DNA from 3 places in the Rothia similimucilaginosa genome. Region 3 is predicted to be linked to each of the others. Evidence: predicted binding sites of a transcription regulator. Region 3 holds the regulator's gene; each other region holds the start of a gene.

Region 1 (3,280 bases), 500 kb from region 3:
CGGATCCACCGGGTCGGAGCTCATCACGTCAGTCCACTTGGGCCACTCGGTGTTCGCAATCTCAATCGCGACCGGGCCGCCCTGAGTCAGGCCGTGACGCACACCGCCCAGGATGCGCACGCGGTCCTCCTCGAACTTCATGCGGGCACCGCGGCCGTAGCCGAGGCGGCGGCGAGCCAGGGCGTCACGCACCATGTCGCTGGTGAGTTCCACACCGGCGGGTACGCCCTCAATAATGCCGACGAGCGCCTCGCCGTGGGATTCTCCGGCAGTGAGCCAACGCAGGGCCATAGGTTAACCTCTTTTCATCGCACCCGCACCGCAGCGCAGGAGGAAGGAATAATAATTCTTCACGTGTATAAATAGTGTATAAAATGCCTGTTTACTGAGCGAGTGAAAGCACGCTTTTTTCACGAAACGGAAGCACGAGACGCAAGATCAACCGCCGCACACATCGCATTCACCAAGCCCAGCAGCTCACCCTCAGACAGGGTGCGGTCAGTAAAAATCAGCACCTGCTCCACCGCCTGATACAGCAGCATCTCCAGGCCAGAAACCACCGTACCGCCGTTCGCCTCCCAAGCGCTCGCCAGCACCGAAGGCCACGGGTTATACGCAACATCGAGCAGTACCGGCCGGTGCGTCGCGGAGGCACCTTTCAACCCGCTCAGCCAGCTCGCCCACTCATCCGCCGCATGAGCAGGAAGAGTAGACACCACCGGGTGATGACCGCGCTCAGCAAGATTCTGCGGCAAATCAGCCAACGTAATCTGTTCCAGCTGAACGCCCAGGCGGCCCGCCGCCTCCTGCACACTACCGAGCTTATGCAACGAACGGGCGTACACGCTCACGCGGCGGTACCCCAGCGCGTGCAGCGCCGCCAAAGCAGAAATAGCGGTCGCTCCCCCACCCACAATCGCGGCAGAATCCTTGAGCGGTTCCGGTTCCAAACCGGCGTGGCGCAGCGCGTTCACAATGCCAATGACGTCCGTATTATGCCCCAGAATCTTCTCACCACGCGGATACACCGTATTCACCGCACCGGTCACCTGCGCCATCTCGCTAATCTCATCGCAATACTGGATGACCGCGGTCTTCAACGGCATCGTCACCGACAGACCTGCAATATACGGAGCATCCTCCGTACCGTCCGGGTGTCGCACACCGTGCATCATCGCCGGCAAATCATCAGGCAAAGTATCGCGGCGCTCATACCCCAAATTCTGCTCACCCAAAAAGTTATACGCCGCACGATGCAACGCGGGTGACAGGGAATGGGAAATCGGGTGCCCCAGCACGTAGGCACGGCGAAGATACGGGGCTTCACGGTACGGCTCAGTCTTCATCGGTACTCTCTCGCTCTCAACGCTGGGGAATGCTCTCAACGCTTGGGGCTTTGCGGACACGCACGCCACGAACCCACGTTCATAGGCGCACTCTACCCATTTTAAGGGACAAACCACTATTCGGGTACAGCCCACCACTCGAGCACGACCCAGCATTCGGGTACAGCAAAGGCGGGCACCTCCCCCACTCTCGTGGAGGCGGTACCCGCCTCAGCAAAGAACCTTCAGTCCAAAGCTACCGAATCGTAGCTACCTGCTGAACCAATCAGCTACAGCTTAGCTACAACGGTTCGGGTGCTTAGAACACCACTGGTTGTACTCTTCAACATAACGCTGGTGCTCAGCATAAGTGCGGGAATACTTGGTCTCACCGGAATCCAGATTCACAGTCACCCAGTAGAAGTACGGGTTCTTCTCGGGAGCTGCAGCAGCCTTAATCGAAGCCAGCTGCGGGGAACCAATCGGACCCTTAGGAAGACCCTTATTCGCATAAGTATTGTACTTATTGCTCTTATCGGCCTTCTGCTCTTCAGTCAGGTGGTACGAGCGGACACCCAGACCGTAGGTCACGGTCGCATCCGACTGAATCAGACCCGAGGTCTCACCGTCGGGGTTGTTCAGACGGTTCTCAATGATGCCTGCAACCGCCACGTAGTCCTTCGGCTGAGCCTCAAGTTCCACGATAGAGGCAATAGTCAGAACCTCAAAGATCTTCTGATCGCCGCTCACACCGGCTTCCTTCAGGTCAGCCTTGGTCTTATCAACCATGGTCTGAATAACCTTCTTGATGTCGGTATCCTTCGGGAAGCGGTACTCACCCGGGTGCAACCAGCCCTCAATCGACGGGAAGTTGCTCGGCACGCCGTACTGGGTGTAGTTGCTGATCGCGTCCTCAACCTGCTTGCGGGTGAACGCGCCATCGGAGCCAGAAACAATCAGATCGATGGTCTCGCTCACGCGCTTACCCTGAGGAATAGCCAGGTACAGTACGTTGCTGTTCGCCTGAATAATCGTGTTGATAGCGTTCGAGCTGCTCATGTGCTGCTGCAATTCATAGGTGCCAGGCTGCAAGTACTTACCCTTGCTCTCCTTGGCGTACACCTCAAGGAACTTATCAGCATCAGCAATGACGCCAGCATTTTCTAGCTCAGCAGCCACCTGCGCGGTGGACTGGCCGGAACGAATCGTGAAAGTTACGGTCATGCCGTTACCGCCACCCGAGTAGTCACGATTCTTGAACGGGTCGTAGCGAGTAATCAGGGCACCAGAAATGATGACCAGAGCCACGACAAACAGGGAAATTGCGCTCAGGAAAACGGCGCGGCGGCGGCGCTTACGCGCACGCAACGTAGCCACCGACACGATTTCCTGTTCCATCGTAATGCCGGTAATACCCTTACGTTCGTCCTCAGCCGTAGGCCTAAAGAGGTCGAGCCCGCTCTCTTCGGGCTGTTTATTCTGTTCGGTCACTGAAGGTTCTCCGTTTCGTTGACGGCACCAACCGCGGTCCCTTCTGACTCGGACGGTCGGTTTTCTTCGTGGGCCGGATCGCTCACCTTGTACCCGGCTACGGACTGCCCCGCCTTGAGGGCATCCAGGCTGTACTGCAAAATGTTCACAGCCGCCACCTGGTCAACCATAGTCTTGAAATCTCGGCTGGAAACCCCAGCCTCGTGCAGTGCACGGTGAGCGCTCACGGTGGTGAGTCGCTCATCCACCAGCCAAATATTAATATGTGTTTTCTCTTCGGCATCCAGCTCGGAGCGCAGAGCCTGCGCGTACTCCCTAGCCATTTCCGTGGAGGGAGAATCCCCACCACGCATGGTCTTCGGAAGCCCGACGAAAACCTCCACCACCTCGTTCACCTCAATCAGCTTGCGCAAAACACGGCGGTCAGAGTTCTTCTTCGCGTCGCGGCGTAATGTCTTGAGCGG
Region 2 (3,280 bases), 640 kb from region 3:
GCACATCATTAGGGTTGGTGAGCCGAATGCGGAAAAATAGACGCGCCAACGATGAGGAGGACAGGTACACTTCATGGTCGATGGCACTAAGATCAAATTCCTGTTGGAAAACCTGTTGGATTCGCGCACACACGTTCGTGTTGTAGCGGTCCCGAGGCAGGTACACCACGGCGGAAATAAACCGGTTGAACTGGTCTGCGCGCAGGAACAGACGGGTCTTGCGGCGCTCCTCCAGGCCCATAATGCCGCCGAAAGTTTCGGTCAGGTCATTAGCGGAGGCGTGGAGCAGTTCCAGGCGCGGGTAATCTTCCAGGGCACCCAGAAGCGCCTTGTCAGAGTAAGAACCGGGATGGTAGCCGAGGCGGCGGCGCACCATGGCGATACGCTCACGCACCAGCGGAGTCTCAATGGCGGGCAGGGAGTACGCCTGGCGGGTAAACAGACCCAGGATGACGTACTCACCGATGACTCGACCGTTCAGGTCGAAGCGGCGCACACCAATGTAGTCTAGGTAGTCGTTGCGGGCAACCGTGGAGCGGGAGTTCGCCTTCGTGATGTACACGGGGCGGGGGAACAGTGCACGTTCGAGAGTCTCACCAGAGAGCTGAATGCGGTTACGGCCCTCGGTGGCACGTAGAATACCGAGCGCCGAGCCGGGGCGGTCCACCAGGGAGATAGCACCGGAAGAGCCGTCCAGAACGCGCTCCTTGACACCCATGAACACGAAGTTGCCGCGGGTCAGCCAACGTAGGAAGTCCTGTGCCACCTCCACGCGGGAGGCAGGCTCCACACCGCGCGGGTTGGCGGCGTAGGATTCCTCGCCGTGACCCAGGGTGGCACCACGCAGCTCGTACATTACTTGAGCCATGTCGAAAACGCGGGTGACCATGGCATCCAGGTCGCTGTGGCAGGCACGCACGTCAGCAAGGACGCACTCAACTTCCTTCTCGCAACGGCGCTGATCTTCCTCAGTGAGGTAGCGGGTCAGGCGGACTGCAATCCAGGATTCAATAGCGACCGTGGCGCCCTCGGGGGCGTTCTCACTGAGCTTCAGGGAGGGCACGCCCAGGGTAGCGGTATCACCGCTGGCGAGGTTGCCACGCATGCCGGTGCCGCGCAGGCTCAGGATGGCACCTTCCGGATCACGTTCTACGAGGAAGGTGGGGTGAAGAATGGTAACGAAACCACCAAAGTTCGTTGCGAGGCACGCAGTCAGGGAGCTGACAATATGCGGCATGTCGTCGGTCGTGACGTATAGGGTGGTGTTGTATTCGTCGTTGCGGGCAGCAACAACGGGGGTCTTAGGCATGCGGATTCGAGCCAGCGCACGGTGGGTGCGAGCTAAATCCTCTAACTCTGCCGGGGTGAATTCTTCACGCTCGTCTTCGGGACTGTTCAGGAAATACTGCTCGACCCATTCATCGGCGCCAGCGAAGTGTGCCATAGCCTTGTCAGTCATTGACAATCTATCCTCCGAATATCGGTATCACTTCACTGTGACGGTGTCTGTGTAGTCTCACGTGCGCGCTCCAGCGCACAAGTAGTTATACCAAGCTTATACCTTTGAGATGTTTATGTCAGATACATTGTGCTCTTAGGGGTATAAATTATTTTTCTCTTCTCCCCAACTCCAGCACATATTTGGCACCGGTTCAAAGACATGAAGTCCCTTATGGAATAACGGAACACCAGGGTTCCGTCTCGAGGAGCGGACGTTTAGAGTGGGAATATGAGTTTGCGTACTGAATCTTTCCTGGTGGGCCTCATCGGTGACGGCATCACCTCCTCCCTCACCCCTCCTATGCATGAGGCGGAGGCGGACGCGCACGGGGTGCGTTACCTGTACCGCCCCATCGACCTGGACGCCTTGGACCTGGACGGGGCTTCCGCCCCGGCGCTTCTGGATGCGGCAGCACTGCTTGGCTTTAACGCGTTCAACATCACGCACCCGTGCAAGCAGTCAGTCATGGAGCATCTGGACGAGCTTTCGGATGCGGCACGCGCCTTGGGAGCGGTCAATTGCGTGGTGATTCGCGAGGATGGCACATTCTACGGCGATAACACCGACTACTCGGGGTTCATTGCGGCATTGAAGCGCGGTCTGCCACAGGTGACGGAGGATCCAGCGCGTCTGGAGCACGTGGTGCAGATGGGTGCTGGCGGTGCCGGTAGCGCCACGGCGTACGCACTGTGCCGTCTGGGGGTGCGCCGCCTGAGTCTCTTTGAGCGTGACGCGGCGAAGGCTCAGGGGCTTGCGGAGCAGCTGGATGGGCTCTTCCCGCAGACCCGAATCGAGGTGTTGAGCGACGATGAGCGCCTCATTGAATCTCTACTGAAAGCTCAGGGTTTGGTGAATGCAACCCCGGTGGGTATGCACGTGCATCCGGGCATGCCGTTGAGTGAATCGGCACTGAGCGCCGGGGTATTGTGTGAGGGCTTGTGGGTTGCGGATGTCATCTACCTGCCACAAGAAACGCAGCTGGTGCATGCGGCGCGTGCCGCCGGGTGCGAGGTGCTGACGGGTGGCTACATGGCGGTGGGTCAGGCGGTGGATGCGTTCCGCCTCTTTACCAAACTAGAGCCGAATGCTGAGCGTATGGCGGCGCATTTTGAGGCACTGATTGCGGCACAGCAGGGGGCTTAGAAAACCACATACAGGTGGGGCTGGATAGTCATCTATCCAGCCCCACCTGTATTTATTCTATATACGAAATATATTGTATGGGCTATGCATCCAGTTCCGCAAGGGACTTCTTATAACCCTCACGAGCCGTCAGCGCACCCAAGGCCACGAGCACACACATGGCGACCGTGAACACGGCGGGCAACACCGCATTGTGCAGGTCGGCACCAGCGAGGCTCGTTGCCACGGCGGGTGCTACGCCTCCGGAAATTGCGAAGCCAATCTGGGTGCCCAGCGCCAGACCGGTCACGCGCACGCAAGTGGGGAACATCTCCGCGTAGAAGGCGGGCCACACGCCATTCGCCATGGAGTAGAGCGCACCGTGCATGAGCACACCGTAGGCGAAGATACCCACCCAGTTACCCTCGGCAATCGCGCCAAGGTACGGGAACATCACCAGGGAAGAAGCAACCGCACCGGTAATGAACACGGGCTTACGACCAATCTTGTCGGCAAGCATGGCGGCGAGCGGAATCGCAATCAGACCGAGGGTATTGGAGGCGACCGGCACCAGCAGCATGGTGCTGCGATCAAGGCCGTAACCCTTGGTGGCGAAGGAAAGCGCGAAGGTCGTGAAGACCATGTTCACGGTGTTGA
Region 3 (3,280 bases):
GACCCTGAACATCGCCCCGTTGAGCGTCGGTCTGCAGTTGCGTGACGGACTGTTCGCTGACCGCACCGTGATTTTGACGAGTGCGACCCTAACGGTGGGTGACTCTTTTGATGTTGCAGCCGCCGCCCTGGGACTGCAGGGCGAGGGCGCGCCGCGCTGGACGAGCATCGACGTGGGTTCGCCTTTCGACTACCGCAAGCAGGGCATTATGTATGTTGCCGGGGATTTGAAACCTCCGGGATTTGGTGTGCATGAGGGTCAGCTGGAGCGTCTGCGTGAGCTGTGCGAGGCGTCGGAGGGCGGTGCCCTGGGCCTGTTCTCCTCGAAGCGTGCCGCCGAGCGTGCCGCCGAGTACATGCGTGAGCATAGCGACCTGAACGTTCTTCTGCAGGGTGAGTCTTCGCTCAAGGCTCTGGTGGAGGAGTTCAGCGAGGACGTTGACTCGTGCCTATTCGGCACGATGAGCCTATGGCAGGGCGTGGATGTTCCGGGTGACTCTTGCCGCCTGGTGGTGATGGACCGCATTCCGTTCCCGCGCCCGGATGACCCGATTGCGCAGGCGCGTACGCAGGCGGTGAACCGTCACCGCGGTAACGGCTTTATGGCGGTTTCTGCTCACCATGCGGCGATTCGTATGGCGCAGGGGGCGGGCCGCCTGATTCGTTCGGTGTCTGACCGCGGCGTGGTGGCTGTGCTGGATTCTCGTGTTGCGACTAAACGTTACGGCGGTTTCTTGATGAAGGCGATGCCGCCGATGTGGTCGACGCAGAATAAGGCAGCCGTGATGGGTGCGCTGGCTCGTCTTTCAGCAAGTATTGAGCGTTAGCTCGGGCGAGATCATTCCATGCCGCACCGCCGCTCCGCTTTGGGCTATAAATTTGGACATATAGGAATCATCCCGGTGATACGTGAACGTTCACGTATCACCGGGATGATTTCTATAGAGAGCTAAAAGGCCTAACGGTTATGTCTGTTAGAAGTCGTGCTATTTAGACCCAGCTGCTTTTAGAGGCTGCGCTGGTGAGAGCCCGCGTCTTCTAGAGACTGCGCAGCACGGAGACGACCTTACCCATGACGGTTGCGCGGTCACCCATAATCGGCTCGTAGTTAGAGTTGCGCGGCATGAGCCAGGTATGGCCGTCAACCTGACGGAACACCTTCACGGTTGCTTCATCGTCGAGCAGAGCGGCAACGATATCGCCGTTGTCTGCGGTGTGCTGCTCGCGGACAACCACCCAGTCGCCGTCGCAGATTGCGGCGTCAATCATGGAATCGCCCTTGACCTTGAGCATGAAGAGCTTGCCGTTACCTACCAGCTGGCGGGGCAGGGCAAGCACATCCTCCACGGACTGCTCGGCGGTGATGGGACCGCCCGCTGCAATTCGTCCAACCAGGGGAACGGGTACGAGGTCTTCATCGCCGACTTCGAAATTCGGCAGCTCGGGCAGGGACGAGGAGGAACTACCGTGGATGCCGACGCCGTTCTCATCCAGCACCTCAATGGCGCGGGGGAGCTTCGGGTCGCGGCGAATGTAGCCCATGGTCTCGAGACGACCGAGCTGGTGAGTGACCGAGGATAGGGATGCAAGACCCACCATGTCACCAATCTGGCGCATGGACGGCGGGTAACCCTTTTGTTCAATCTCGGTGCGGATCGCGTCAAGAATCTTCTGCTGGCGCGCGGTCAGCGCCGGACGGGGTGCTGTTGCCATTTCTTTTCCTTCGGTCTGTGCCCCGAATTCTGTATTCCGGTCTCTGTAGTCTGTTTGAGACACAGTCCGGTCGGGGCACGGATGGGTGCTTCACACGTTTTCCGATGGTGTCCTAAAGATTTTTTGGTTCTGCCGAAATGGGTCTTATCTCGTCAGGGGGTGGAGGAATTCTATCCGTGCCGGAGTGATACGCGGGCAACGAGTATGCGCCTCCGCCCTATAAAACTCACTCAGTAGCACCTGCATTTTGATACAGAACCAAGCTGTAACGGGTACAGAAACCTGCTGTGAGTAGGACTCATCAGGAGCGTGTGGAACGTCTCTTGACACCAGTGTAGAACACTACACCGAAAAACTCAAACAAATATTCTAGATTTTTTCTTCGAAGCTCGAAGAAATTTTTAGTACATATCTGCTATACTTTAGAATAAAATTTCGTATATACTCTTGAATCTCTCCTGAAACTCAGGATTTGCGGGTGAATGTTCGAAAAATATTCGAAGATTCGGTCCGGAGTCTTCCAGGAGGGGCGAGTGAATGAGTGTTCGAATGTATTCGAATCCTCTGTCTCTCTTCGCACTATCTACCCCGGATGCTCTAGGGGTCATCTGGCGAAGAGAGAGCGCAGGGGATGGGGGTGCTGGGGCGACCCAACGCAACCCGGTGTATCCGGTGCTCTGACCTAACTAGAGAATAGCTATCCAATAGTTATTGCTTAACAATCACCACTCCATAGTTATCACTCAACTAGGACCTCCGAGCGGGTATCGCTCGGCATTGCTAGACCCGCGGGGTAACCCCGGGGCGAGCTGAGAGAAAGGAACCACAATGACTCTTGCAGCACCTATTGCTTCTCGTGGCACTTCTGCACACCTTCCGGCAGGTTTGGTGGTACTTCACCCCGCCCGCACTGTGTCCGCCCGCACCGTGCAGGGGCGTTCTCGTGTGCCTGCATCTTCGCAGTCTGTTCGCTCTTCTCGTGCGGTTCATGCACCCCGCCCTGTGCCGGTGGCTCTGCCTACCCATGCTCCTGCCGTTTCTGCCACCGTTGCTTCCACTCAGGCGCCGGTTCGCTCTGTAGCTTCTGGTGTGCAGGCTGTCTCTGATCCACAGGCGCCTCGACTGAAGAGCGTTCTTCAGGCTAAGGGCGGCGAGCTTCTGCGCGCGATTCCCTCTTCTATCCGTCGTCTTGGTACTGTGCACGGTTTCCTGAAAGGGCTGCCTCTGCTGACTTTGGCGGTGCTGATTGTGCTCGGTGCTATTAGCTTCTTTGGCCCGGCGGCTTCTGCTTCCGTGGAGAACGCTTCGGCGACTCGAACCATCGTTGTGGTCAAGCACGGCGAGACCCTGTGGGATATTGCTCAGGCAGTGGATCCGCAAGGTGACACCCGTGATACTGTGGTTCGTATTATGGAGTTGAACTCGTTGACTAGCACCTCTGTTGATACCGGTCAGCATCTGGAAATTCCTCAGACTCAGCGCTAAGCATGGACCCGTGTGTGGTTGGCTTCTGCATGAGGTTGGTGTCTTGACTCCGAACTCTTCATCTCTCAAGCTAGAGCGCTTGA

The links. Region 3 encodes LexA, which represses DNA repair genes until DNA is damaged. Its sites were predicted from a motif close to TCGAACANNTGTTCGA; they were not measured.
Region 1: the regulator LexA is predicted to act here: its motif matches at 1,455-1,470, upstream of QFX07_RS04175 (shikimate dehydrogenase).
Region 2: the regulator LexA is predicted to act here: its motif matches at 1,630-1,645, upstream of QFX07_RS00295 (shikimate dehydrogenase).

What each region holds. Positions count from the first base shown of each region.
Region 1 is NZ_CM138149.1:1,008,444-1,011,723, reverse strand. It holds gene aroC (chorismate synthase) at 1-291, opposite strand, end outside; gene QFX07_RS04175 (shikimate dehydrogenase) at 411-1,346, opposite strand; gene mltG (endolytic transglycosylase MltG) at 1,623-2,816, opposite strand; gene ruvX (Holliday junction resolvase RuvX) at 2,813-3,280, opposite strand, start outside.
Region 2 is NZ_CM138149.1:59,136-62,415, reverse strand. It holds gene QFX07_RS00300 (NAD-glutamate dehydrogenase) at 1-1,459, opposite strand, end outside; gene QFX07_RS00295 (shikimate dehydrogenase) at 1,730-2,644, shown strand; gene QFX07_RS00290 (MFS transporter) at 2,727-3,280, opposite strand, start outside.
Region 3 is NZ_CM138149.1:1,508,628-1,511,907, reverse strand. It holds gene QFX07_RS06255 (ATP-dependent DNA helicase) at 1-826, shown strand, start outside; gene lexA (transcriptional repressor LexA) at 1,038-1,712, opposite strand; gene QFX07_RS06245 (LysM peptidoglycan-binding domain-containing protein) at 2,541-3,197, shown strand.